Regions from separate parts of the Bhargavaea sp. GQ12 genome, predicted to be linked through region 3. Evidence: riboswitches for the same ligand, from Rfam matches in the RefSeq annotation. Region 3 holds a riboswitch; each other region holds the start of a gene.

Region 1 (9,646 bases), on a different contig from region 3:
GATCCTGCAGACTTTGACGGGGTATGTCTTTTCGGGCCGAGGATGGAGCACCTGTACCGGAAGCTGGAAGGGAAGTTCCCGGCGGACCGGCTTGTCTGGAGCGGAGAAGACCTGTATCCGATCACTGCCAAATTGCATGAGCGGCTGGAACATGCTCCGCTGATTTTGCTGAAAGGCTCGCGAGGGATGGCATTGGAGCGTATCATCGGTGAGCTTGCGGACAATCTATAAATGAACCCGCGGGCACTTGCCCGCGCCGGTTTCATTGCAAGAAGAGCCGTGCCGTGTTATACTGCTAACTATTGGATACATTTGAACGGGAACTCTTCGCATATTGAGGAAGAGTTGTTTTTTTTGAAACGGTTCGGTTGAAGGGCGTGTTCCTCTCCGGTCGGACCGCCCGGCAGCAACCGGAACTTTTCGAGCGCACTGCCCGCCAGGACGGAACGGCGGACAACACTGAAAAACTCCGAAACGGCACGGCATGCCGGACTTCATTTGAAAATGGATCCAATGATCACATGAAGGATAAGGAGATTGACACATTTGACAAAGTTTTCTGAACTGAACATCAGCGACACTACACAGCTTTCACTCGAACGCATGGGGTTTGAAGAGGCGACAGCAATCCAGGAAGAAACGATTCCGCTCGCTCTCGGCGGCAAGGACGTTATCGGCCAGGCACAGACAGGTACGGGCAAGACGACCGCATTCGGCGTTCCGATCATCGAGAAGATCGATACACAGAACCCGGACATCCAGGCTCTGATCATCGCACCGACGCGTGAACTTGCGATTCAGGTCTCTGAAGAGATCTACCGAATCGGCTACGGCAAGCGCGCACGCATCCTCTCCGTCTACGGCGGACAGGAAATCGGCCGCCAGATCCGCGCGCTGCGCAACCGTCCGCAGATCGTCGTCGGTACGCCAGGCCGGATCCTCGACCACATCAAGCGCGGAACGATGAAGCTTCACGGCGTCGAAACGCTCGTCCTTGACGAAGCTGATGAAATGCTGAACATGGGCTTTATCGAGGACATCAATGCGATCCTCGAGAACGTCCCGTCCGAGCGCCAGACGCTTCTCTTCTCCGCAACGATGCCTGGCCCGATCCGCAAAATCGCGGACAGCTACATGCACTCGCCTGCAGAAGTTCGCGTCAAGGCGAAGGAGATGACGGTCGAGAACATCGAGCAGTTCTTCGTGAAAGCGCAGGAACGCGAAAAGTTCGATGCCCTCACACGCCTGCTGAACGTTCACACGCCTGAACTCGCAATCATCTTCGGCCGCACAAAGCGCCGCGTCGATGAAGTGGCACAAGCACTCAACCTCCGCGGATACCTCGCAGAAGGCATCCACGGCGACCTGACACAGGCAAAGCGCCTGTCGGTCCTACGCCAGTTCAAAGAAGGCAAGATCGATATCCTCGTTGCGACTGACGTTGCTGCACGTGGCCTTGATATCTCGGGCGTCACACACGTCTACAACTTCGACATTCCACAGGACCCTGAAAGCTATGTCCACCGCATCGGCCGTACCGGCCGTGCAGGCAAGAGCGGGGTTGCAGTCACATTCGTCACACCGCGTGAGATGGGTTACCTCCGCACGGTTGAGGAAACAACGAAAAAGCGCATGACGCCACTTCGTCCGCCATCCGAGGACGAAGCGCTGGCCGGCCAGCAAAAGCTTGCCGTCAGCCAGCTGAAGGAACTCGTCGAGAAAAACGAGCTCAACGACTATCGCATCCTCGCAGAAGAAATGCTGCAGGATAACGATGCCATTGACCTCATCGCAGCAGCGATCAAATCGCTTACTCGCGAGCCGGACGGCACACCAGTCAAAATCACCGAAGAAAAACCGCTTCCGTTCCGTGGTGGAAACCGCGGCGGCGGTTACAAGGGCCGCAGTGGCTCCGGCAGAAGTGGCGGCTACAACCGCGACAGCAGCCGTCGCCGTGACGGACGCCGCCCAGGCGGACGCCCGCGCAACCGATAAGAACATTAAAGAACCCGGAAAGCCGTTCAGGCTTTCCGGGTTTTTTTGCGTTCTGGCGAAAGTGATGAATGAGTTTGCGAAAGGGTCTCTGAAACTGGCAAAGTGCCGCCTTGCAAAGTCTCAACCCTTTATGATTAAATTTATGAAACGTTTCCCAAGCCTTTCCGTATACAATAGAAAGAAGTCATAGAAGGGGTGAACCGGATGAGAAGAGAACCGGCGAACCGCATATCCGAGAAGGGGCTCACCGTCTGGAGGATCCATGGGATCTTCTATACGCTGATTGTCCTTGTCCCGGCGATTGCGGCTAGTGTACTGGCATACATATTTGAAGGCCCGATCTGGATTTATATCGTGTCGGGGGCGGTTTCCGTGATTGCGGCGTATCTGCTGATTTTCCTGTTTCCGAAGATCCGATGGCAGCGTTGGAGGTACGAAGTGAGGGAAACGGAAATCGAGCTGCAGCATGGGCTGTTCATCGTAAAGAGGACGCTCGTGCCGATGGTCCGGGTACAGCATGTCGACACGAGCCAGGGCCCGATCCTCAGGAAATATGCCCTCTCCGGCATTACCGTATCGACGGCCGCGACCAATCACGAAATCCCGGCGCTCCAGATGGAAGAGGCCGACGAGCTGAGGAGCCGGATCTCCGTGCTCGCGAGGGTGGCGGAAGATGATGTCTGAGAAGAACAGGCTGCACTGGGTCACTGCTGTCATCGAGCTTCTGAAGACGCTGAAGGAAGCGATCATTCCGCTCCTCGTCATCGTTGTGGCGAACGGCATTGGACGGGAACGGTCGGGGAATTTCTGGCTGGATAATCTGACCATCCTGATTTTTGGTGCATTTGTCGTGTTTACTGCGGTTGCCGGCTTCGTCAAATGGAAACGGTTCGTCTACTGGTTCGAAGACGGGGAACTCCGGATCGAGCACGGGCTGTTTGTAAAGAAAAAGCGCTATATCCCGTTTGAACGGATTCAGAGTGTCGATTACACGGAAGGGATCTTCCACCGGCCGTTCGGGCTCGTCAAGGTGAAGATCGAGACTGCGGGCAACTCGTCCGTCCTGGAAGGGGCGGAGGCGGACCTGACGGCGGTGACCCGTGCGGAGGCGGATCGTGTGAGCTCGGTCATCTCCGAGGCGAAACGCCGCCGTGCAGGCTTGCAGGAAGTGCAGGAGGATGGGACAGAAGCGGTCGCCGTCCTTCCGGCAGAAGAACCGGAGGAAGAAGCGAAAGTCCTTTTCCGGATGGGACGCAAGGAAATTTTCCTTCTGGCGACGTTCTCGGGAAGGATCGGCATCATCTTCTCCGGGATCGCGATTTTCCTGTCGCAGTTCGCCGACATCCTGCCGTTTGACGTGATCTATGACGAAGTGGTCGCGTTTATCCGGTTTGGCGTGTTCATGGTCGCCGTGGCGGTCCTTGCGGTGATGCTCGTCGGCTGGGTCCTGTCTGTCGCCTGGACGTACCTCGGATTTTACGGATTCACTGTCTCGTTTGACGGGGATGACCTGTTCATCTCAAGAGGGCTCCTGGAGAAAAAACGGGTCACCGTACCGCTGAAGCGCATCCAGGCGGTGCGGGTGAGCGAGAACCCGTTCCAGAAACTTCTCGGCTATGTATCGGTCAAGGTGCATAGCGCCGGAGGGAGCGCGAAAGAGGGAGGCGCGGCAATCGGGCTGTTCCCGCTCGTGAAGAAGCGGGAAGTCAACGGGCTTCTTTCGGAGCTTTTCCCCGATATTGAAACATCTGGAGAACTAAAGAGGATTCCTGTGAAATCCCGTCCGTTCTATTACAGGCTCGACTTTATTTGGGTAATTCCGCTGACGGCCGCTTCAGGGTACTTCCTGTTCCCGTATGGCCTGCTTGCGCTGCTCATCATCCCGCTGATTATCCTGCTCGGACTCTGGCAGCACCGCTCTGCGGGCTGGGCTGTAAGGGATCGCCAGCTGACCGTCCGGTGGCGTGATTTTACGCTGCACACGGTCTATGTGTTCAGGAAGCGGGTCCAATCGATGCAGGAGCATCAGACCATCTTCCAGAGGCGGAGGAATGTCGCGACTGTCACGGCAGCATTCAAGTCTGGCGTCATGCCCAGCAAAGCACCCATCCGCCATATCGATGAGGCGGATGCGGACCTGCTGATGGATTGGTACGACCCGAGAAATCGGGCGCAGACACCGGCTTCCGTTGAAGGAACTCCTGCCGCCGAAGGCGAATAAGTTCATACAGACGGGCCTCCCCGAGCCGGGAGGCCCTTTTCTGACAGGAGGGGTCGGGTTGGAAGAGCTTATATTTCGCCATATGCAGACGGTCCGTGAGATGACGCTGAAATGCTTGGACGAAACACCCGAGGAAATTGCGGGCATTATTCCAGACGGGTTCAGCAACAATATCCACTGGAATTTTGGGCATATCCTGTTTATCCAGGAGCGGCTCGCCCTGGAAGTGGCAGGCGAAGAGATGGAGCTGGCTGCGAAATACCCGGAGTACTTTGCTGCGGGCACGAAGCCGTCTGATTGGAAGAGTGAGCCCCCGTCTCTGATCGAGATCAGGGAGGAACTGGACACCCAGACGGAGCGTCTTCAAAAGCTGCGGGCAGGCCGCCTGGACGAGCCGCTTCCGGAACCGTTCACGAACCGCATGGGCCTCACATTCCGCATGACCGGCGAAACACTGCTGTTCTCGTTTTACCATGAAGCCCTTCATCTGGAGACAATCAGGCAGATGAGGAAACTGATCCGTGCCGCTGAGTGACAGAAAAATCCCGGACCGCAAAGCGGCACGGGATTTTTCCTGTTCAGACGGTTTCCGGTTTCCGGCTGAACTGCTTTCCTGGATGACGGGCGGGGAGGCGGTTGCCATTGCCGAACAGGTTGTCGCGCAAGGAGGTGCCCCCGTAATCTTTAGGTACACGGCCGCGTGCCTGGAGGATCGGGATGACCCATTCGCCGAATTCCTTGAAGGTCCTATGCGCAAGGGCATAGGCGATGTTGAATCCGTCGACGCCGGTCTCGTCGGCCCACGCCTCGAGCACGTCCGCAACCTGCTCCGGCGTGCCGACGATTGCGGTGCCCATGCCGCCGACGCCAATCGATTTGATGATCTCACGGATTGTCCAGTTGCGTTCCGGATCGATTTTCGTGAATGTCTCGAGCGTGGAGCGGATCGCGTCATTTTCGACGTATTCGACGCCGGCATCAAGGTCGGCGCCTGACAGGTCGACGCCCGTCCAGCCGCCGAACAGGGCAAGTGCGCCTTCATCGGAGATGTAGGACTGGTACTCATCGTACTTCTCACGGGCTTCTTGCTCGGTCCGCCCGATGACCGGTGTGACCAGTGTCAGGATCTTGATCTCTTCCGGATCACGTCCGGCTTCAGCTGCCGCTTCCCGGAGCCTCGTGACGGTCTGTTTGGCCGCGTTTTTCGTTGGTGCTCCGATAAAGGCGAGTTCAGTGTGCCTTCCTGCGAATGAACGGCCCTTTGGCGACGCGCCAGCCTGGAACAGCACCGGTGTACGCTGAGGGGACGGTTCCGACAGATGGGCGCCCGGCACCTTGAAGTATTTGCCGTGATGGCCGATATCGTGGACTTTGGAAGGATCCGAATACACACGGTTTTCCTTGTCGACTTTCACGGCATCATCTTCCCAGCTGCTTTCCCACAGTTTGTAGCACACTTCCAAGTATTCTTCCGCGATGTCGTAGCGCTCGTCGTGGGAAACCTGTTCGTCCAGACCCATGTTGAGGGCGGCGCTCTTCAGGTAGGATGTGACGATGTTCCAGCCGACACGTCCCTTTGTCAGGTGATCGAGTGTCGAGATTCGGCGGGCGAACGTGTACGGATGCTCGTGGCTGACGGAGGCAGTGACACCAAAGCCGAGATGATTCGTGACAGCCGCCATGAGGGGGACGACGAGGCTCGGGTCGTTGACCGGCGACTGTGCACCTTGTCGCACCGCTGCTTCGCGGGAACCGCCATAGACATCGTACGTACCAAGTACATCTGCAAGGAACACAGCATCATAGCGGGTCTCCTCGAGGATGCGTGCAAGCTCGATCCAGTAGTCGCAGTCCTTGTACCGGTGGGACTGGTCATCGGGATGCGCCCAGAGGCCGGGAGACTGGTGACCCGCTGTGTTCATCTCGAACGCATTCAGGTAAATACGTTTTTTGGTCATGGTCATCATCCTTTCATTCTGGCTCAGGCATGGGTTCGGCTGTGCTGCCTTCGGATCAGTTCCGCAAAATAGGCCGTCTGTTTCTCAAGGCGGCTGAGGCAGTCTCCGTCAAGCACAGGGATGTCGAGATTCTTGTCGATCACATCATCCGTCAGGTAAATCCCTTTTAGGGCATGCCCCTTCAGCGTGGAAAGGAGCGGCTTGAGGGCATAGTCGAGTGCCAGCAGATGCCCGGGGCTGCCGCCGGTCATGAGCGGAAGGACGGGGGTGGATTCCAGCACATCTTGAGGCAGAAGGTCGATAAACGCCTTAAGGACTCCTGAATAAGCGGCTTTGTAGACAGGGGAGCCGACGACGACCCCCTGCGCTTCCCGGATGCTCGCTGCGGCGCCCGTGACGGACGGGTGGCTGAAGTCTGCTGTAAAGAGGGCTTCGGCGGGAATGTCCCGCACGCTCAGGTGGGTGACGATGAACCCCTTGTCTTCAAGCAGCCCTCCGATGTAGCCGAGTACTCGGTCCGAGCGGGAAGCGGCACTCGGACTGCCGGAGATGATGACAATTTCGGTCATGGATATTCATCCTTTCTTTAATGAGGTCATTTGGCGGATGGGGTTGGATTGACGGATTCCGCTGAAAGGTTCCGGAAAGGATGAAGAATAGGAAAAGGCCCTTTTCCCATTCAAGAATGAGAGAAGAGCCTGGGCAGAATACAATTACGCCTGCCTGACTGTTTTCTCATCTTCAGGACAGATCTGTCCTTCCGGAGTTAGCACCATACAAACCGGAGTTTGCTGGTTGCTGAGGCTTCGCAGGGCCAAGTCCCTCCACCTCTCTTGATAAGAAAAAAATTATGAATTTTTCAGCTTGATGAACAGTATAGCAAAGCTTTCGGCATTGTCAACGATAAATTTCAGACTTTTCTGTAGAGCTGTCACTTGCCGGAATAAGATGCGGACCCAGCAGCCGGAAGGAGCGGGCGCGTTCAGCTACTTTCGGCAGCGCTGTGTGCAGGATGAATTCATCTATCCGGTAAGCCTCATGGAGCTGCGCCAGTTGCTGATGCACATAGTCGGGTGTCCCTGCGATGATGTCTGCCTTCAGCTCTTCGACTTCATAGGGAACACCTGCCTGTCTGCCGAACGAATGAGCCGCTTCGGTGGATGTCAGCGTGAATGAACGGCCGTTCTGCAGATGCACTTTGATGATTTTGTAATCACCTGCCAGATTTTCAGCTTCTGCCTGCGTCGGCGCTGCCAGCACATGGGCGGCAGCGATGAATGTTCCGCCGGGATGAAGTTCCCGGTACGCGGCGGCTGATTTTTCCAGCACGGTGCGATTGTTGTTGATGAACAAAGCGAATACAAATCCGATTCCCAGTCTTGCCGCGAGCCGGGCGCTATCCGGGCTTGCACCAAGAAGATGGACATCAGGCCGTTTGGACGGGAGAGGGGTGGCCTGGATGCCGGCCAGCGGATGAGCTTCCGGTACTTCATCCCGGATCAGTTGCATCAGATGGGCCAGCCATTCGGCAAAGTCTGTCCCGTCGTTGACCGTCCCAAATTGCAGGGCCTTCGTGGAGAGGGGAAGGCCGCCGGGTGCCTTTCCTATACCGAGGTCGACCCTTCCAGGAGCAAGCGCGGACATCAGATGGAAGTTTTCAGCGACTTTAAAAGGACTGTAGTGCTGGAGCATGACGCCTCCGGACCCGATGCGGATGGACTCTGTTTTGGCCAGCAGATGGGAGACCAGCACCTCAGGTGATGAACCGGCTACGTCCTGGGAGTGATGATGCTCGGACACCCAGAACCGGCTATACCCCCATTTTTCCGCCTGTTGGGCCAGTTGCACTGTCTGCTGCAGGGCGTGCTCTGCGGACGCCCCCGGAAAAACCGGGCTTTGATCTAATATGCCAAGTTGATAGCTCATGAAGAACCCCTCCAATATGGTGATTTCAAATGCCTGAATGTTTGGTGGCAGGCAGGTGTCAGTGCACACTGAATTCTAATACCCTTATAACTCTACCTGATTAGTAGGTTTTAGGGTAGGTTGAATTTTTCGCAGGCGGGAAGGTACCTTAGCAGAACCACATCAAAAAAGCCCTGCGGGAGCAGGGCTTGGGGTACTTTAGCGGCGCTTCTTGCGCCAGCTTGTGATATTCTTCGGTTGGAAGTAGCTGAAGCCGACGAGGAAGCCGACTGCCAGGCCGGTCAGGTGGGCGGTGATGTTGATGTTCGGTGTCAGGAACGTCATGATCACGCTGATGACGATGATCGGCAGGATGATCTGGCGGATTTGCGGGAATGCGCCCTTCGTATGGTACACAAATGCGCCGAACGCGCCGAAGATTCCGTAGATGGCACCACTTGCGCCGACATAGGCGTAAGAGCCGTCATGCAGAAAATAGGATGCGACATTGCCGAATAGGCCGGCCAGGAAAAACAGGTTCAGGAACCGGATCTTGCCTGCAATCCGCTCAAGCTCCGGGCCGAACAGGAACAGGGCGAACATATTGAACAGGACATGCATGAGTCCGGCGTGCAGGAACATCGGTGTGATAAAGCGCCACCAGTCGCCGTCAGCGATCAGCCGGTTGATGCCCATTCCATGGAACATGATCAGGTCGCCGATGCCGGGCAGGATGGTCAGGATGTAGATGATCACGTTGATCGCGATCAGCGCCGAGACGACCGGATAAAGCCGGATGTACTCGGAGAAGCTTTCTCTTCTGATAAACATGGTTTCACCTCAATTTACATAAGAACAGTATACCGCGTTTGGCGCGGTCCAGAAAGCGGGGAGAACGGATGATCACGGGAATTGGGCTTGATATAGTGGAAATGGACAGGATCAGGCAGGCGGACGGCCGCAGCGACCGCTTCCGGGAGAGGATCCTGAGCAAGGAAGAATTGGAGCGATATGATCAGCTCGGCGGCACCCGCCGGACCGAATATCTTGCCGGGCGGTTTGCCGCCAAGGAAGCATTTGCAAAAGCGCTCGGCACCGGAATTGGCGCGTCGTGCGCGTTTTCCGACATCAGTGTGCTTTCCGGCGAAGGCGGCAGGCCAATGCTGTATTTCAGGGGCAATCCGGCGCCTGGTTTTGTCTCGATCACGCATTCGCGTGAATATGCAGCCGCCCAAGTGATCCTGACCGGATTCCCGGCAGCCCTGTCCGAATAAACCCGGCCCCTCTCTCATAGGATGTTCCACAGGAGCGAAATGAGAAAGGGTGAAGGAATTGCGGAGCCGGATATTCGCAGGAATGCTCATCGTGCTCGTCATGCTGCTGGCGGCATGCGGGTCACAGTCGAAGGAAGACGTCATGAAAAAGCTGAGCGGCAAATGGACGGATGCAAAAGGTTATGAACTCACCGCCGTCATGGAGATCAAAACCGGCGATGAGCCGAGGCTGTATGACGTGGAAGTGTGGCACACAAAGCCGGACTATTACCGGGTCAATGTGGCCCAGCAGG
Region 2 (9,646 bases), on a different contig from region 3:
TGAAGAAAGATGTCCAGGCGGTGTCATCGATCTGCAAGTAGCGGCATCCGGCATCGTACAGGTCGCGGATCAGCGCGTGGTATGCCGGGATCACGTCACGGTAGAAATCTTCTTTCTTATCATAGAAATCCGTTTCCAGCGCTGCACGGCCAAAAACAAGGTTCGGGCTAGGGATTGTAAACTTCACGGTTGTATCATCACCGGCAATTTCCTTCAGTTTCTTGAAGTGGTCGATGAACGGATGGTAGCCGCTGTAGCCGATTTTCCCCGTGACTTTGATGCCGACGGGCCGCACCTCAACGCCTGTGAACTTGCGCGTGCCGTTTTCTCCTTCACGGAACTCAATGCCGTCAAGCCCCGCAAGAAAGTCAAGGTGCCACCAGCTTCGGCGGAATTCCCCGTCCGTGACGCCGCGGAGCCCGTTCGTCTTCTGGGCTTCGACGAGCCGGCGGATCTCTTCGTCTTCGACACGCGTCAGCTCATCTCGGGAAATCTCTCCCTGCTGGAACTTGACGCGGGCCTCCTTCAGAGCCTCGGGGCGTAGAAAGCTGCCGACGTGATCAGCGCGAAATGGTGCACGTGTTTTATTAACGGATGTAGTCATCATGATTCCTTCTTTCTGTGGTTGATAGTCTGTGATTCAGGGAAGCGATGTTCAGGCCTCAGGACCCCATACGTCCTTGGCGATCTTGGCAACATGCCGGACCTTCGCCCATTGCTCTTCCTCGGTGAGGATGTTTCCTTCCTCGGTAGATGCAAACCCGCACTGCGGGCTGAGTGCGAGCTGGCTGAGCGGCACATAAGTGGCCGCCTCGCGGATTCTTGCTTTGATCTGTTCTTCATCTTCAAGCTCAGGGAACTTCGAAGTGACGAGGCCGAGTACGATGGTCAGGTCAGGACGGTTAACGAAGCGGAGTGGTTCAAAACCTCCGGAGCGCTCGTCATCGAACTCGAGAAAGAGGCCATCGACGTTCAGTTTGCTGAAGATCACTTCGGACGCGCCTTCGTAGCTACCGCTTGAAGCATAGGAAGAGCGGAAATTGCCTCGGCAGATGTGCATCGTCACCAGCAGGTCATCCGGCCGGCCATCGATGGCTCCATTGATCGCCTCTGCAAACTTGTGGACAAGCTGATCCGGGTCGGAACCGAAGGCGCGTGCAAGCGCCCGGCTTTCTTCGGAGAAGAACAGCGACCATGCCGTGTCATCCAGCTGAAGGTAGCGGCATCCGGCATCATACAAGTCTTTGATGAATGCGCGGTAAGCCGGAATGAGGTCTTTGTAGAAGTCCTCGCCGTTCTGATAAAGGCCGGTTTCGATTCCGCTATGGAAAAAGAGCATGTTCGGGCTCGGGATCGTATACTTCACTTTGACGCCTTCGCCTGCGATTTCCTGGAGCTTACGGAAGTGGTCCAGGAATGGATGAGTTCCGGAATAGCCGATCTTGCCGGTCACCTTATAGCCGTGGGCTTTCGTTTTGACTCCGTTGAACGGGATGCCTTCGCCGGTTTCAGTGTACTCGATGCCGTCCAGGCCAAGAAGGAAGTCCATATGCCACCATGTCCGGCGGAATTCTCCGTCTGTAACGGCAGTCAGGCCGTTTTCAAGCTGCGCTTTGACGAGCTTTTTGATTTCTTCATCTTCCACAAGAACCAGTTCCTCGCGGGTGATCGAGCCTTCCTTGAACTGTTCACGGACATTTTTCAGGCGTTCTGGTCGGAGAAAGCTGCCGACATGGTCGGCTTTGAATGGGGTGCGGACGGTTTTCGTTTCTGGAAGGTTGGCAGTCATAGAGATTCCTCTTTTCATTAGTTTTTGTCAGGCAGATGGCTGTCCGGTTTTTGCAAGGGCGACCCTAAAGGCCTGCTTCAGGTCATCAATGAGATCTTCTGCGTCCTCGATGCCGATCGACAACCGTAGGAGGCTGTTATCGATACCGCGTCGCGTCCGCTCTTCAAGCGGGATATCCGCGTGGGTCTGTGTGGATGGGTAAGTGATAAAGCTTTCGACGCCTCCCAGGCTTTCGGCGAAGGCGATCAGCTGCAGTTCCTCCAGAAGTGGGGCGACGATGGCAGGATCTGCGGTACGGAACGATAGCATCCCCCCACGGCCCGGATAAAGGACCTGCGACACCGCGGGTTCCGACGTAAGATAGGCGGCAATCTCTTTTGCATTCAGTTCATGCTGCTTCATACGGAGAGGAAGGGTTTTCAGCCCCCGGATGACGAGCCATGAGTCGAACGGCGAAAGAACCGCTCCTTCCGCGTTATGCTGGGCGGCCAGCTGTGTGCAAAGGGCTTCACTTTTTGCGACGACGAGTCCCGCCAGTACATCATTGTGTCCACCAATGTACTTGGTCGCGCTATGGATGACGATGTCCGCCCCCAGTGTAATCGGCTTCTGGAGAATCGGCGTGTAGAACGTGTTGTCGACAATCAGCAGGAGACCATGCTGTTTCGCGATTTTGGCGTACACTTCAATATCGATTTCCTGCATCAGCGGATTTGTAGGGGATTCGATGAACAGCGCCTTCGTCGTATCCGTGATGGCACGCTTCACTTCATCGGGATCGCTGAATGTCAGGTAATCGACCGGAATGCCGTATTGCTTCCGGTATTGTTCCAGAAGGCGGTACGTTCCCCCGTATAGGTCCTCCGGCGCGAGAATGCCATCGCCCGGGCGGAATAGGGACAGGACAAGCCGGATGGCGGCCATGCCGGAGCTGCAGGCAAATGCCGCGTCTCCCGCTTCCAGTTCTGCAAAGCCTTCTTCGAGAAGGGCGCGGGTCGGATTCTTTGTGCGGGAGTAATCGAAGCCGGTCGATTGTCCGAGGCCGGGGTGCTCATAGGCGGTGGACAGGTGTATCGGAGGGTTCACCGCTCCCGTCCGGGGATCCGTCCGGTTACCCAGTTGGGCGAGGAGAGTGGCGGTCTTTTTTCTAGTCATTAGGCAGGCACCCTTTCGTTGATAGATGGGAGGGAATAAGAAAAGAGCCCTCCAAATAAGAAGAGGGCTCTGTATTTGTATACAGATGGTCTTCTTATCTTCCGGATCTTTCTGGATCCGCTGGAAGTAGCACCTTTGCCTTAAGGCAGGTTGCTGAGACATCAAAGGGCCAGTCCCTCCGTCTCTCTGGATAAGAATTGCTGATTCAATTGTTTGAAAAATGATTAGACTCACTGTATCACCGTTTAGGGCGGCCCGCAAGCCTTTTTTTTAAAATGAAGATTGAAAGAGTTTCCAGGTGTCCCGGTGAGCAAGAAGAGGGATGAAACATGTCGAATCGTGTAACATAACTGTGGATAAGCCGGAGACTACATTTCCGGCAATACAGTTATGCTGAAGGAGTGTTTCATCCATGACCATCAAAGTCAAAGCAATCATCGGGAGCACCAGCTCCACATCCTATAACCTGAAAGTCGTCGAAGCCATGCGCAGCCGCTACGCGGACCGTCTGGAAATCACGCCGCTCTTCATCAATGCTCTTGAGCCGTATGCAACCGATATTGAAAACAATCCGTCGGAAGATGTCTTGGACTTTAAGAAAGACGTGGCTGATTCCGACGCGGTCCTCTTTGCCGTACCGGAATACAACTTCTCCATCCCAGGCCAGCTGAAAAATGCCATCGACTGGATGAGCCGTGTCGATCTCGTTCTGAACAACAAACCGACATTCATCGTCGGCGCGTCGATGGGCGCGCTCGGCTCCGTCCGTGCCCAGCAGCATCTGCGTGAGATTCTGTCGAACCCGAACCTCGCTCCGGCAATCCTGCCGCAGAACGAAGTGTATATCGGCTCCGTCCACGAGAAAATCGACGAAGCAGGCAACCTTACTGACGAAGGGACCCTCGCGTTCCTCGACATCGTCGTGGACAACTTCATCAAGTTCTACGAGAAGGAAAAGGCAGCAGCAGCTGTCAACTGATCGTAACCGCCCATCCGGCATTGCCGGATGGGCTTTTTGATGGTGTTGATTGCGTGCATGCGCTTGCGGGTAAACTCCATAAAAGAGAGAAAAGAAAAGGAGAGATTGCCATGAACGATAAAAAGGATCGCGCAGGTAAGGCGAGCGAGCAGGCGCTCGGGCCGGACGACAAAAACGATTTCACCGGCATGCCGGACAAACAGAGTCCTGATTTCGAACCGGACCAAAGCCCGGAGGGGCAGGTCGAGCAGGCTGAACAAAGCACAAAGCGGGACAAGGGAGGGGAATAAACCCATTCCGGATCCCGAAATAGGGGGTAAACTCCCATAGGCCGCACGGGCGATTGACGCCGTGCGGCTTTTTGAATGCGCAAAACGGGCGATAACACCGCAGGGCGCCGGTAGATTCGCCCGAGCTGATGCTTGGCCCCCGAATACATTGGTAGAGCAAGGTGAAAAGACCTTGTGAGAAAAAAAGTGGAGGAGGTGAGAAAAATGAACCAAACAGAAATGCAAAACATCCTTAAGCAGGAAATGCCGAATGTCCTTCGCGGCCTTGATGCGGAAATCGCTGAAGCGAAGAATGCCGGAGACGTACAAAGCTTGAACAACCTTCAAGGGCTTCGGGCACAAATGACCCAGACGAATGGTTTCAACTTCAACCGTCTGGTCTTTGACTTTGCGACGCTCGAATTGCCGGCGAATTCTGTCAACACTGACCAAATTCCACCGTTTAAGCTGTTGAGGAACGATCCGTACCTGATCTGCTGCGGAGATTCGGTGGCCGGTGAGGCGCCTATGGCGGACGCAACATCAGTTTACGACCCTTGCGGATGCGGAGGTCTGGTGTTGATTGGTCCGCGCACGGTGGCCGGTTATATCAACTGGTACCTGAAAATCTGTCTGGACACGACTTTCGGGTTCTTCTGGGAGTCTTGCCCGGCTGATAATGAACTGCCGTTCACTGCGACCGGAACAACGTGCGTCATCCAAGAACTCTGTGAGGGCGGTTACGGCACAGACCTTTGTCCGACAGACTTCTGCGGTACAATTTCGTTCGCTATCCGCTGCAAAGGCTGTCCGATTGCAGAGGCGCTTGGACTTGCGGACAATAAGATTGTAGTCACGTACCTGATCGTCCACATTCTGCCAGATTGCGAAGACCCTTATGTCCCTGTTAATGGTGCACAGTAACATTGCTGATGCATGAGAGGAGCCTTCCCGAAAGCGGGGGCTCCTTTTTTGTATTAACAATCGACAGCGTCTCCCGGTAACCGTCACAACCCGCCCTTGATTGCTACCGGGTGTGGCAGGGTATATTCATGTTAATGTATAGTTAGTGTAAATTCTGAACTTGGAAGAAGGGATTCTTGTGTCGACGAATTATGCAGACGACAGTCTGATGCTCCATACAGACCTTTATCAGATCAACATGGCCGAGACGTACTGGGCGGATGGCGTCCATGAGCGGCGCGCGGTGTTCGATCTGTATTTCCGAAAGCTGCCGTTCGGCAACGGCTATGCGGTGTTTGCCGGGCTCGAGCGGGTATTGGAATACTTGAAGGGATTCCGCTTCTCGGAAAGCGATCTGGCTTATCTCCGTGACAATGCCGGCTACAAGGATGATTTCCTGTCGTATCTGGCCGATCTGCGGTTTACCGGGGATGTCTACTCGATGGTCGAGGGGGAGCTCGTCTTCGGCAACGAGCCGATCATCCGTGTTGAGGCGCCGCTGATCCAGGCCCAGCTGATCGAGACTGCGCTTCTCAATATCGTGAACTATCAGACGCTGATCGCGACGAAGGCCAGCCGAATCAAGCAGGTCGTGAAAAATGATGTCGTCATGGAGTTCGGCTCGCGCCGTGCCCAGGAGATGGACGCGGCAATCTGGGGTGCACGTGCCGCGGTGATCGGCGGGGTTGAGGCAACGAGCAATGTCCGGGCGGGCAAACTGTTCGGCATTCCTGTCGCCGGTACGCATGCCCACTCGATGGTGCAGGCGTACGAGAGCGAGTATGATGCATTCCACGCTTATGCGCGCCGTCACAAGGATTGCGTGTTCCTCGTTGATACGTACGACACGCTTAAGATCGGGGTCCCGACGGCCATCCGCGTGGCAAAAGAGCTCGGTGACAAGATCAACTTTATCGGTATCCGTCTCGACAGCGGCGACATCGCCTACCTGTCGAAGGAGTCCCGCCGCATGCTGGACGAGGCCGGATTCAAGGATGCGAAAATCATCGTCTCGAACGACCTCGATGAGTACACCATCATGAACCTGCAGCTCCAGGGGGCGAAGGTGGATCAGTGGGGGATCGGCACGAAGCTGATCACCGCCTATGACCAGCCTGCGCTCGGAGCAGTGTACAAGCTTGTCGCGATCGAAAACGAAGAAGGCGTCCTGGAAGACCGCATCAAGATTTCTTCCACTGCCGAAAAGGTGACGACGCCGGGCCTCAAGAAAGTCTACCGGATCATCGACCGTGAAAACGGCAAGGCGGAGGGCGATTACATCACGATGTGGGACGAGAAGCCGGAAGAGGAGTCCCGCCTCAAGATGTTCCACCCGGTCCATACGTTCATCTCGAAATTCGTAACGAATTTTGAAGCGGTGAATCTGCACCAGGAGGTTGTCCGTGAAGGGCATATTGTCTATGACCTCCCGGAACTGCCGCAAATCACAGAGTTCGCCCACGGACAGCTTAACCTGCTTTGGGACGAGTACAAGCGCTCGCTCAATCCGGAGGAGTATCCGGTCGACCTAAGCCAGAAGTGCTGGGACAATAAAATGCGAAATATCCATGAGGTCCAGGACCGCATCCATGAGTTTGAGACAGACGGAGCGGAAAACTGACCCCTGTCTGAAAAGAAGGAGGAAGTGATTATGACACTGCAGGAAGAGATTATCCGGGAACTGAAAGTGAAGCCGGAAATCGATCCGCGCGAAGAAATCCGCGTGTCGGTCGATTTCATGAAGGACTATGCCCGCGCCCATCCGTTCCTGGAAGGGTTCGTGCTCGGCATCTCGGGCGGTCAGGATTCTACCCTCGCAGGGAAGCTGGCCCAGATGGCGGTGGACGAGCTGAATGAGGAGGAAAGCACGGATCGGTACAAGTTCCATGCGGTCCGTCTCCCGTACGGCAAGCAGTTCGACGAGAAAGACGTCGATGATGCGATGGCATTCATTTCGCCGTCCGAGTCTTATGAGGTCAACATCAAGCCGGCAGTCGATGCCAGCGCGGCGGCCTTGGCCGGAGCGGGCGTGCCCCTGACCGATTACGTAAAGGGCAACGAGAAAGCGCGCGAGCGGATGAAGGCCCAGTTCGCCATTGCCGCGATGAAGAAGTCGGTCGTCATCGGCACTGACCACGGGGCGGAGGCGATCACCGGCTTTTATACGAAGTTCGGCGACGGCGCAGCTGACATCGTGCCGCTTTTCCGGCTGAACAAGCGCCAGGGACGGGCCATGCTCAAGGAGCTCGGCTGTCCGGAGCATCTTTACAATAAGGTTCCGACCGCCGATCTTGAAGAGGACCGTCCGGCCATTCCTGATGAGGTCGCCCTTGGCCTGACGTACGATGACATCGACAATTACCTGGAAGGCAAGAAAAATTCTCCGGAAGCACAGGAGAAACTCGAAGCCTATTACATGAACTCCCGCCACAAGCGCCATCTGCCGATCACGGTATACGATGACTTCTGGAGAAACTGAATCTTGAGAGGAACCCGCCGGGCTGATGCCGGCGGGTTTTTGATTGTAGAAAGACTACCTCTCAACAGAGCGGTTTCGTCATTCGGGCTCTCAATCTCGTCATTCGCAATCATTGCCGCCCGCTAATACACACCATTCGTCCCGGGCAGACCAAACATTTCAATGAATCCACCAGTCAAACGCCCCCTCAGATTGACCCATGCCCTGCCTTCCTCTAAACTGAAATCAGTATAAATAATTTCCAGTAGACCGGCCGGGAAACCGGATAGAGACAGGGGGAACCCGATAGTGGAAGAACACGGAAAGCTGCTTAAAGTCATTGAAAATATCGAAGAAGTGATGATCGGAAAACGTGATGTGGCAGAGCTGAGCGTGGTCGCTCTTCTTGCCGGCGGGCACGTGCTGCTCGAGGACGTCCCCGGCGTCGGGAAAACGATGATGGTGCGGGCGTTGGCGCGATCGGTCGGGGCCGAATTTAAGCGCATTCAGTTTACCCCGGATCTGCTGCCGTCTGATGTGATCGGCGTCTCGATCTACAGCCCGAAAGAGATGGAGTTTCAGTTCCGTCCCGGCCCGATCATGGGGAACATTGTTCTGGCCGATGAAATCAACCGGACGTCCCCGAAAACACAATCTGCCCTTTTGGAAGGGATGGAAGAAGCTTCCGTTACGGTCGACGGCCGTACGCTTGCGCTCCCGGACCCGTTCTTTGTCATGGCGACACAGAACCCGGTCGAGCATGAAGGCACTTATCCGCTTCCGGAGGCGCAACTTGACCGCTTCCTCCTGAAGGTGAAGATGGGTTATCCGGTCCGCGAGGATGAAGTGGAAGTGCTTCGCCGCGCGGAAAAGCAGCCGCCGATTGACCGGATCCAGCCTGTCATTACACTGGATGAGTTGAGGGATATCCGTATCCGTGCAGCAGAAGTTTCGGTGGATGACACTGTGAAGGGCTATATCGTCGATCTGGCCGAAAGCACGCGGAAAAGCCCTGACATCCGTCTTGGTGTCAGTCCGAGGGGATCGATTGCGCTGATGCGGGCTGCTCGCGCACTCGCTTTCCTGGAGGGCCGCGATTATGTACTGCCGGATGATGTCCAGCATCTCGCCCCGTATGTGTTCAGTCACCGGATGATTCTACAGCCGGAAGTGCGCTATGAGGGAATTGATGCAGAGGAATTGGTGGAACGCATCGTCACGAGAACAAAGGTCCCTGTCCGGAGAGCAGGCACACGATGAAGCGGTTTCTCCGCAAGGCGGGACCGATGCTCCGCCTCATCGGAATCCTCGCCGTTCTGGCCGGGGTGTTTGCCTATGCACAGTTCCAGGGGGGCGTCGTCAGCTGGACGGTGTTTTATATGGTGTTGCCGTTTGGCCTGTACGGTATTTTCCTTTACTTTTATCCGCTGCGGGCAATTACTGCGGAGAGGGAAGTCGGGCGACGGGAGATTCCTTACGGGAGCCCGCTCAGGTCAACTGTCCGCTTCGGCCGGCGATTCATGTTTCCGCTTCTTTATGTGACTGTGAAAGAGATTCCGGGAAGCGCGGCACAGCTACCGATGCCGACCACTCTTTTTCTTTGGGGATTCCGCAGGAAAAAGGATTGGTCCTATGAGACCGGTCCGCTGATGCGCGGGGAACATGTGCTGGAAGGAATCGAGATCGAAGCATCCGACTTTTTCGGCTGGATGAGGAAACGTCATTTCATCCCGCTGCGCCAGACCATCACCGTGCTTCCGAAGGTGACCGACATGCGGGAAGTTCCTTCCGCTGCCTCCGAAGAGCGGGGCAGCGCGGCGGCATCATTCGCTTCCGTGAAAGAGTCGTCCGTCGCCACGGGGATCCGGGATTATCAGCCGGGGGATCGGCTTTCCCGGATCCACTGGCCGGCTTTTGCGCGGACTGGAGAGCTCCATTCGAAGGAACTGGAGGACCGCAGGGCGCAGGACCTTCTGCTCGTCCTGGACGGTTCGCCGTCTCCGCAATTCGAGGAGCAGGTCGGTTTCGCGGCG
Region 3 (9,646 bases):
CCACCGTCCGAAAAACAGCTCCGGGAAATTATTGCTGCAAGCGGCCTCGAGCTAAAGAAATTCTTTAACACAAGCGGGAAAGTCTATCGGGAAGGCGGTCTCAAAGACCGCCTTCCCGGGATGTCTGAGGATGAGCAGATCAGTCTTCTCGCCTCTGACGGGATGCTGATCAAGCGTCCGATCGTCTTTGACGGTGAAAAAGCGACCGTCGGATTCCGGGAAGCGGATTTTGAATCCGTATGGAATTAAGCGACTATTGAGTTTCCTGCCGCTGTATGGCAAACTGAGATGGATGGATAACTAATTCCTGGAGGGGTCAGAATGAGCACACCAACAGAACTTCGCTACTCTGAAGAACACGAATGGGTCAAGACTGAAGACGGCAAGGCCCGGATCGGTATCACACATTTTGCGCAAGCTGAACTCGGCGATATCGTATTCGTCGAACTGCCTGAAGTTGGCGACGAAATCAAGGCGGACGAGCCTTTCGGAAGCGTTGAGTCGGTCAAGACGGTATCCGAACTGTATGCACCGATCAGCGGCACTGTCGTTGAAGTGAACGAAGATCTCGAGGATAGCCCTGAGTTCGTCAACGAATCGCCTTACGAAAAGGCGTGGATGGTCGTTGTTGAACCGTCTGATTCTTCGGAAATCGATAAGCTTATGTCTGCTGAACAATACGATCAAATGACGCAGGGCTGACCTGCATGCAGGAAACGCCGGCATCTTCCGGCGTTTTTTGCATCTTCTAATAGAGAAGGACCCCGTCCGGAGCCGAAGCCTTAACCGGATGAGTCCTGAATCACACGGTGTGCTCGTGGAGGGATCAGGATGAACGACAAAGTAATTATCGTCGAAGGCAGCTCAGACAGGAAACGGATTTCCCGGCTACTGGATGAACCGGTGGATATTATCTGCACGAACGGAACGGCAAGCCCGACCAGGATCGAAGAACTTCTCGAACCGTACGAAGGTGCGGATATCTACGCGTTTTTCGATGCCGACCGTTCCGGTGAAAAGTTGCGGGCGCTACTCAGGAGAGAGTATCCGGAAGCCCGGCATTTGTATACGGACCGCGTATACCGGGAGGTGGCGACAACGCCGCTCCGTGTGCTCGCGGAAGAGCTCCTGTCGGCAAACATCGAAATCAAGACCGAATTTCTGCTGTAAAGGATGAGCATGTTTGGAAGAATGGAATCTGCAACAATTTGAAGAAGCATCGAAAAGCCCGGCCACGGCCGCTTTTTACCTCTATACACCGCTTTGCGGGACGTGCCAGGTGGCGTCGAGGATGATGGAGGTCGTGGAAAAACTCCTTCCGGAAGTCAAACTGGGCAAGGCCGACCTCAACTATCATGAAGAAGTTGCCGCCAAGTATGTTGTGGAGAGCGTTCCGTGCCTTCTGGTTGCAAAAGAGGGCAGGGAAGTGGAGAAGATATATGCTTTCCAGTCGGTCCCATATCTCTATGAAAAATTAAGTTGACGCCAATCAGGCGCTATGATATAGTTTCATCCATCAGTCATCCTACAGACGGATGAACCTAAACGAATACGGAAACTCTTATTGAGAGCGGCGGAGGGAAGTGCCCGATGAAGCCCGGCAACCGTCACGGAAACGTGAAATGGTGCCAAATCACTCAAAGCGCAAGCGCTTTGGCAGATGAGAGGAAATGCGCCGGACCTGAGACGGAACGGCTGCGCGACCTGTCTGCCTGCCCGCAGACAGGTCTTTTTTATTACAGAGGTGACCAAATGATTAAGTTAGAACAGATAACCAAACAGTTCCGGCTTTCCAACCGGACACTCACCGCGGTCGATGCGGTGGATCTTGAAATCCGTGAAGGGGAGATATTCGGCATCATCGGCTACAGCGGTGCAGGTAAAAGCACACTGATCCGTATGCTGAATGGCCTTGAAAAGCCGACGAGCGGCAACGTGACTGTAAACGGCATGAAAATGTCCTCGGTCTCCGGGGCGGATCTGAGGAAGGCCCGCCAGAAGGTGAGTATGATTTTTCAGCACTTCAATCTGCTATGGTCCCGTACGGTTGCGGAGAACATTGCATTCCCTCTGGAAATTGCAGGGGTGAAAAAAGTGGATCGGGAGCCGAAAGTACGGGAGCTGATCCGGCTCGTCGGCCTTGAGGGCAGAGAGGACGCCTATCCGTCCGAACTCTCTGGCGGACAGAAACAGCGTGTCGGGATTGCCCGCGCGCTGGCCAATGATCCGGATGTACTGCTCTGCGACGAAGCCACCTCCGCACTCGACCCGGAGACGACCGATTCGATCCTGGACCTTCTCACAGATATCAATAAGCGGCTGAACCTCACGATTGTGCTGATTACGCATGAAATGCACGTCATCCGGAAAATCTGTCACCGGGTGGCGGTCATGGAGGCAGGCCGGGTCGTCGAGATGGGGAATGTACTCCAGGTCTTCCGCTCGCCGCAGCAGCCGATCACGAAGCGTTTTGTCTCACAGGTCACGGAGTCACCTGATGTAAAGCAGGCGATCGGGCAACTGATCAAGGAAAACCCGGACGGCACATTGATCCGTCTGGGCTTTGTCGGCGAACGTACGGGAGAGCCTGTACTTGCCCGGCTCATCCGGACATTCAACATCGATGTCAACATCCTGCAGGCCAATGTCTCGCAGACGCATGGCGGGACTTTCGGGTCCATCATCCTGAATCTGGCCGGCGATGAGTCAGCGATTACCGAGGCAGTGGAATTCCTTCACTCGGAAGGCGTGGAAACAGAGGTGATCGACCGTGATTGAACAACTGTTTCCGAACGTTGACTGGGACAAGATGTGGGAAGCTACGCTCGAGACCCTATACATGACAGCAGTTGCTACACTGTTCACTTTCCTGATCGGGCTCGTGCTCGGCATCCTGCTTTTCCTGACAGGTCCTAAAGGAATCTATCAGAACCGGCTGTCCAACCTGATCACAGCGGCATTCGTCAACATCTTCCGGTCGATTCCATTTATTATCCTGATCATTTTGCTGATTCCGCTGACGAAGTTCCTGCTCGGTTCGATCCGCGGCCCGAATGCGGCCCTGCCGGCGCTGATCATCGGTTCCGCGCCGTTTTACGGACGGATGGTCCAGATCGCACTTGCGGAGATCGACAAAGGAGTCATTGAGGCTGCGCGTTCCATGGGGGCGACCACGTGGACCATCATTCGGAAAGTGCTTCTTCCGGAATCGATGCCGGCGCTGATCTCCGGCATCACTGTGACGGCAATTGCGCTTGTCGGATATACGGCGATGGCAGGAATCATCGGTGCAGGCGGCCTGGGCAACCTGGCTTATCTGGACGGATTTCAGAGAAGCCGGACCGACGTGACAATAGTCGCCACGATCCTGATCCTGGTCATTGTCTTTGCCATCCAGTGGATCGGGGATATCCTGGTCAAGCGGACGGACAAACGCTAAAAGTCTTTATTAAAAAACAATAACAAAACCCAAGGGGGAAACAATCATGAAGAAATTTGCAGCAGGACTATTTTTGGCGACTGGAACACTCGCTCTGGCAGCATGCGGTGCAGGCGGAGATGACACGTCTTCAGGAACATCCGAAGGCGGGGAAGGCGGCGGTGAGCCAAAGGAACTCGTTGTCGGCGCATCCAACGTTCCGCATGCTCTCATCCTGGAAGAGGCAAAACCGCTTCTCGAGGAAAAAGGTATCGAGCTTGAAATCGAAACTTACCAGGACTATGTTCTCCCGAACGAGGACCTAGAATCTGAAGAAATTGGTGCGAACTACTTCCAGCACATTCCTTATCTTGAAACTCAGATGGCTGACCACGGCTATGACTTCGTGAATGCAGGCGGCATCCATATCGAGCCGATCGGCATCTATTCCAACAAGCACGATTCGCTCGAAGATCTGCCGGATGGCGCAACAATTCTCATGAGCAACTCGGTTGCTGACCATGGCCGGATCCTTTCCATGCTGGAAAGCCAGGGCCTCATCAAGCTTGATGAGGGAGTCGACAAGACTGCGGCAGAGGTCAAAGATATCGTAGAAAATCCGAAAAACCTCGAGTTCGACGCAGATTATGAAGCATCCTTCCTGCCTCAGCTCTACAATCAGGATGAAGGGGATGCGCTCCTTATCAACTCCAACTATGCGATTGACGCCGGGCTCAACCCGCTGGAAGATGCAATCGCACTCGAGGACTCCGAATCTCCTTACGTCAACGTGATCGCTGTCCGCAGCGGTGACGAAGAAAATGAAGAGATCCAGGCACTTGTCGAAGTGCTCCGCTCCAAGGAAATTCAGGACTTCATCGTTGAAGAATGGGGCGGCTCGGTCGTACCTGTTGACGGAGAATAATTGAATTGGACAAAATAGGCCGCCGCGCCGGGATTTAAAACATATCCCGGCGCGGCGGCTTTTTTAGTGCTTAGGAAATTATAAATTGTCACTCTGTGGATAACAGCTATTCAGGCGGCATTCACGGCCAGCTTCAGCGCCCAGCAACTGGCAAACTTCACCCTTCTCGATTGCGATAAGTCAACATCGGTTCGTTCCTCACCGTGTTTCTTTTACCTCATTGTAAAGGGCTCCAGTTTGTACGCTGCTGAACGGGCGCTTGCGCTTTTGTTCTGCCTGCCTGTCTTTTCCTGTTGTAACCGCTAACAAGAAAATGTATTCTGAATAAGTGACCAAGCCTTCTAACGGCTGGGGGAATGTGATAAAGTGGTCACATCAAAAAAACAAGTGTCTTTTTAGGGGGAACACTCATCATGAAGAAAATCGGTCTGCTCGGCCGGATCGTCATCGCCATTGCGCTGGCGGTCGGCATCGGCGCGATCCTCACACAGATCCCGGAAAAGTATGGGCTCTGGTTCGTGGAGCTCGGCGCGACATTTAATATGCTGTTCGGCGGATTTCTAAGCTTCGTCGTTCCGCTCATCATCATCGGCTTTATTGCACCCGGCATTGCCAAGCTCGGCAAAGGTTCCGCGAAGATGCTGGGTCTCTCGACCGGACTGGCCTATGCTTCCACGATCATTGCGGGTATCCTGGCGTTTTTCGTGGCATCCAACGTTCTTCCTGGATTGATCGGCGCTCCTTCTGTTGATGGAATCAGCGACCCGTCGGAAGCACTGGCTTCGGCGTTCTTTGAGCTTGAGATCGTGCCGATCATGGGCGTGCTCACTTCTCTCATCTTTGCGTTTCTGATGGGAATCGGGATGGCTGCGACCGGAAGCAAGACATTGATCAGCGTGTTTGAGGAATTCCAGAATCTGATCGAGAAGACGATCAGCAGTGTCATCATCCCGCTGCTGCCGTTCCATATCTTTGGCGTCTTCCTCAATATGACTTACGCCGGACAGGTAGCAAGTGTCCTTTCGGTTTTCGCAATGGTGTTCGTTCTGATCATCGCCATGCACTTGTTCATGCTTCTGCTCCAGTACACGGCGGCAGGGGCGCTCACACAGCGCAATCCGTTCCGCCTCTTGAAAACGATGGCACCTGCTTACTTTACGGCGCTCGGCACGCAGTCTTCCGCGGCGACCATTCCGGTCACCGTCCGTCAGGCCCGCAAAACCGGAGCGTCGGACAAGGTTGTTGACTTCACGGTACCACTGTTCGCCAATATCCATCTGTCGGGCAGTACGATCACGCTGACAACCTGTGCGATCGGTGTCATGCTCATGAATGGTACGCCCGTCACAATTGGCCCGATGATGCAATTCATCGCCGTTCTCGGCGTGACCATGATCGCAGCACCCGGCGTTCCGGGCGGAGCTGTCATGGCGGCGCTAGGCCTTTTGTCCTCAATGCTTGGCTTCACAGAGCCGATGATTGCTCTGATGATCGCTCTCTATATGGCACAGGACAGCTTTGGTACGGCGACGAACGTAACTGGGGACGGAGCGCTTGCCATCATCACAGACCGTTTTGCAAACTCGGAAGAGGCCGCTTCTTCACCTGCAGCGGCAGGAACGAAAACAGTCTGATTTTCCCTGTTTTGAAGTGTGGAGATGGGGTACACTAGAAGGGAAATCAAACCGGCATTAGCCGGCATTATCGAAAGGAATGGTTCATTATCGACCCCATGAGGCTCGAGTATACGGACAGGATGGCACAAAGTTTTCGGAGTACACACGGCATCGGCTATGAGGATTACCGCATGAATCCGAAGCTTCAGCTGGAAGTGGAAAAGCAGCGGGAGCGGGAATACGCCCTCAGCCAATCTTTCGGCAGCAGGCCGGAAACGGGTGGCCATCACCAGACAATGACCGAATAATAATGAACCCGTATTAAAGGACCGCCGCTTTAAGCGCCGGTCCTTTTGTCAATCTGATTACCATTCTCAATGGCAGGCGATAATTGAAAATGACTTTCACTGAAGGCCAAAGTTGCCTGGAATCCTTTAAATAACAGGATTTTCGCGATTCCAGGACCAACTTATGTGTCTCGTCTAAATGATTTGCAAGCATCCCCAGTTTCAGTTAAGATTAGAATGATGATAAATAAGGATGGCATTGCCGTCCATACTGGAGGTATTCGGATGTCTACTCTCGAAATCAAAGGTCTGCACGTCGAAATTGAAGGCAAGGAAATTCTGAAAGGCGTCGACCTGACTATTAATACAAATGAAATCCATGCTGTCATGGGACCGAACGGGACAGGGAAGTCCACGCTCGCTTCGGCTATCATGGGGCATCCAAAATACGAAGTCACTGCCGGAACAGTCACACTGGACGGCGAAGACGTACTTGAAATGGAAGTCGACGAACGCGCCCAGGCGGGTCTCTTCCTCGCAATGCAATACCCAAGTGAAATCTCCGGCGTGACAAATGCCGACTTCCTCCGCTCCGCGATCAATGCACAGCGCGAAGAAGGAGACGAAATCTCGCTTATGAAGTTCATCCGTGAACTCGATAGCAAGATGGATACACTCGAAATGGATCAGGATATGGCACAGCGCTACCTGAACGAAGGCTTCTCCGGCGGTGAGAAAAAGCGCAACGAAATCCTTCAGCTCATGATGCTGAAGCCTAAATTCGCCATCCTCGACGAGATCGACTCCGGCCTCGACATCGATGCGCTGAAAGTCGTTTCCAAAGGCGTCAACGAGATGCGCGGTGAGAACTTCGGCTGCCTGATCATCACGCACTATCAGCGCCTCCTCAACTACATCACGCCTGACCACGTCCATGTCATGATGCAGGGCCGCGTCGTCAAATCCGGCGGACCTGAACTGGCTCACAAGCTTGAGGCACAGGGCTATGACTGGATCAAGGAAGAGCTTGGCATCGAAGATGAAACAATCGGACAAGAAGCATAACGGAAGGGGACAAACGAAATGACGGTTGAAACGAAATTGACATTGACCGGCGAGGATGTGCGTTCCTATTCGGAGTCGAACCGTGAACCGGAATGGCTCGCGGCCAAACGTTCCGAGGCATATGCACTTGCCGAAACACTCCAGCTGCCGAAGCCGGACAAGACGAAGATCCAAAACTGGAACTTCACCGACTTCCCAGTGCACGCAGTGAAGGACGAGCAGCTTACCGGCCTTGCGGAGCTTCCGCAGGACGCCAGGGCGCTCATCGATATCGAAGGACAGAAAAATATCTATGTCCAGCGGAACAATACGCCTGCTTATGTGAAGCTCTCGGACGAGCTCAGCGAACAGGGTGTCATCCTTACTGATATTTTCACGGCAGCGCGGGAGCATTCCGAACTGCTCCAGAAATATTTCATGAGCGACGCGGTCAAGGTCGACGAGCACAAGCTCACCGCCCTGCATGCGGCATTCATGAACGGCGGCGCCTTCGTCTACGTCCCTAAGGGCGTCGAAGTAAAAGAGCCTGTACAGGTACTCTTCCTTCATGACAGCGAAGATGTCTCCCTCTTCAACCACGTGATTGTCGTGGCGGAGGACAACAGCTCGCTCACTTACGTGGAAAACTATCTGTCCCTCACAAGCGAATCAAACGGGCAGGCAAACATCATCTCCGAAGTATTCGCAAATGACGGTGCTACCGTCACTTACGGTGCGGTCGATGTTCTTTCGGCAGGATTCACGTCCTACATCAACCGCCGCGGAGTAACAGGCCGCAATGCCAAGATCGAATGGGCACTCGGACTGATGAATGATTGCGACACAATCTACGAAAACGTCACCCACCTGGTGGGTGACGGCTCGAACAGCAATTCCAAGTCGGTCCTTGTCGGACGCGGCAGCCAAAAGCAGAACGTCACAGCGAAAATCGTACACTGGGGCCAGGACACCGACGGATTCATCCTCCAACACGGTGTCATGAAAGAAGAGGCGTCCACGATCTTCAACGGTATCGGCAAGATCGAGCACGGTGCAACCCGCTCCAACGCAGTTCAGGAGTCCCGTGTTCTCATGCTGAGCGAAAAAGCGCGCGGAGATGCCAACCCGATCCTCCTGATCGATGAAGACGATGTTACGGCAGGCCACGCCGCTTCCGTAGGACGTGTGGATCCGCTTCAGCTTTACTACCTCATGAGCCGCGGTATCTCCCAGGCAGAGGCCGAACGCCTGATCGTTCATGGTTTCCTGGCGCCGGTCGTCTCCCAGCTCCCGATCGAGGGCGTCAAGAAGCAGCTGTCGGAGGTCATTGAAAGGAAAGTGCGCTAATGCTCACAAAAGACATGAAAAGCCGCTTCCCGATCCTCGACCAGGAAGTGAACGGCCACCCGCTGGTCTATCTTGACAGCGCGGCTACTTCACAAAAGCCGGATGTCGTGATCGAAGCGATCAAACGCTATTACGAAAACGATAATTCCAACGTGCACCGGGGCGTCCATACTCTTGGCAACCGGGCAACGGATGAATACGAAGGAGCACGCCAGAAGGTAGCGGACTTCATCAACGCTTCGTCCGTCCAGGAAGTGATTTTCACCCGCGGCACGACGACCTCGATCAACACGGTCGCCCAAAGTTACGGCCGGGCGAATTTATCGGAAGGGGACGAAATCGTCATTACGATGATGGAGCACCATTCCAACATCATTCCATGGCAGCAGCTGGCCAAGGAAACAGGTGCGACCTTGAAATATATCGACCTGGAAGATGACGGGACACTCTCTCTCGATAAAGTTGAAGAGACAATCACCGGCAAAACAAAGATTGTTTCGGTCATGTACGTGTCGAACGTGCTCGGCACTAAGAACCCGATCAAGGAGATTGCGGAAATCGCCCACCGGAACGGTGCGGTCATGGTGGTGGACGGCGCACAGGCTGCGCCTCACCTGAAAGTCGACGTGCAGGATCTGGACTGCGACTTCTTCGCATTCTCCGGACACAAGATGGGTGGGCCGACTGGCATCGGTGTCCTGTACGGCAAGAAATCTCTTCTTGAAGACATGGAGCCGGTTGAATTTGGCGGCGAAATGATCGATTTTGTCGGCCTGTACGAATCGACATGGAAAGAACTTCCGTGGAAATTTGAAGGCGGCACGCCGATCATCGCAGGCGCTATCGGACTGGGAGCGGCAATCGACTTCCTCCAGGAAATCGGACTAGAAAATATCGACAAGCATGAAAAGCATCTCGCAGCCTATGCCATGGAGAAGATGTCGGAAATCGACGGTCTGACCATCTACGGTCCTGCTGATCCCGATCTCCGTGCCGGCATCGTAACTTT

Evidence for each region. Region 3 has a riboswitch for S-adenosylmethionine ahead of AC6CHQ_RS09120 (methionine ABC transporter ATP-binding protein). Riboswitches for the same ligand answer to the same signal wherever they lie in the genome.
Region 1: linked by a shared signal. The riboswitch ahead of ssuE (NADPH-dependent FMN reductase) and the one ahead of AC6CHQ_RS09120 (methionine ABC transporter ATP-binding protein) in region 3 are both predicted to bind S-adenosylmethionine.
Region 2: linked by a shared signal. The riboswitch ahead of AC6CHQ_RS11410 (methionine biosynthesis PLP-dependent protein) and the one ahead of AC6CHQ_RS09120 (methionine ABC transporter ATP-binding protein) in region 3 are both predicted to bind S-adenosylmethionine.

The regions. Positions count from the first base shown of each region.
Region 1 is NZ_JCAXEU010000018.1:44,879-54,524, forward strand. Features, by position in the region: gene AC6CHQ_RS13835 (UDP-N-acetylmuramoyl-tripeptide--D-alanyl-D-alanine ligase) at 1-231, shown strand, start outside; gene cshA (degradosome RNA helicase CshA) at 547-1,995, shown strand; gene AC6CHQ_RS13845 (PH domain-containing protein) at 2,200-2,679, shown strand; gene AC6CHQ_RS13850 (PH domain-containing protein) at 2,669-4,216, shown strand; gene AC6CHQ_RS13855 (DinB family protein) at 4,275-4,751, shown strand; gene AC6CHQ_RS13860 (LLM class flavin-dependent oxidoreductase) at 4,795-6,174, opposite strand; gene ssuE (NADPH-dependent FMN reductase) at 6,198-6,743, opposite strand; SAM riboswitch class I at 6,907-7,017, opposite strand; gene AC6CHQ_RS13870 (LLM class flavin-dependent oxidoreductase) at 7,072-8,100, opposite strand; gene AC6CHQ_RS13875 (rhomboid family intramembrane serine protease) at 8,299-8,910, opposite strand; gene acpS (holo-ACP synthase) at 8,979-9,353, shown strand; gene AC6CHQ_RS13885 (LolA family protein) at 9,412-9,646, shown strand, end outside.
Region 2 is NZ_JCAXEU010000012.1:9,383-19,028, reverse strand. Features, by position in the region: gene AC6CHQ_RS11420 (5-methyltetrahydropteroyltriglutamate--homocysteine S-methyltransferase) at 1-604, opposite strand, end outside; gene AC6CHQ_RS11415 (5-methyltetrahydropteroyltriglutamate--homocysteine S-methyltransferase) at 656-1,789, opposite strand; gene AC6CHQ_RS11410 (methionine biosynthesis PLP-dependent protein) at 1,817-2,944, opposite strand; SAM riboswitch class I at 3,036-3,141, opposite strand; gene AC6CHQ_RS11405 (NADPH-dependent FMN reductase) at 3,357-3,923, shown strand; gene AC6CHQ_RS11400 (hypothetical protein) at 4,034-4,213, shown strand; gene AC6CHQ_RS11395 (hypothetical protein) at 4,418-5,116, shown strand; gene AC6CHQ_RS11390 (nicotinate phosphoribosyltransferase) at 5,295-6,776, shown strand; gene nadE (NAD(+) synthase) at 6,807-7,634, shown strand; gene AC6CHQ_RS11380 (AAA family ATPase) at 7,974-8,873, shown strand; gene AC6CHQ_RS11375 (DUF58 domain-containing protein) at 8,870-9,646, shown strand, end outside.
Region 3 is NZ_JCAXEU010000008.1:44,550-54,195, reverse strand. Features, by position in the region: gene AC6CHQ_RS09140 (arsenate reductase family protein) at 1-249, shown strand, start outside; gene gcvH (glycine cleavage system protein GcvH) at 322-702, shown strand; gene AC6CHQ_RS09130 (toprim domain-containing protein) at 832-1,170, shown strand; gene AC6CHQ_RS09125 (thioredoxin family protein) at 1,184-1,483, shown strand; SAM riboswitch class I at 1,559-1,667, shown strand; gene AC6CHQ_RS09120 (methionine ABC transporter ATP-binding protein) at 1,753-2,778, shown strand; gene AC6CHQ_RS09115 (methionine ABC transporter permease) at 2,771-3,439, shown strand; gene AC6CHQ_RS09110 (MetQ/NlpA family ABC transporter substrate-binding protein) at 3,486-4,343, shown strand; gene AC6CHQ_RS09105 (dicarboxylate/amino acid:cation symporter) at 4,757-5,977, shown strand; gene AC6CHQ_RS09100 (YuzK family famiily protein) at 6,076-6,267, shown strand; gene sufC (Fe-S cluster assembly ATPase SufC) at 6,532-7,311, shown strand; gene sufD (Fe-S cluster assembly protein SufD) at 7,330-8,637, shown strand; gene AC6CHQ_RS09085 (cysteine desulfurase) at 8,637-9,646, shown strand, end outside.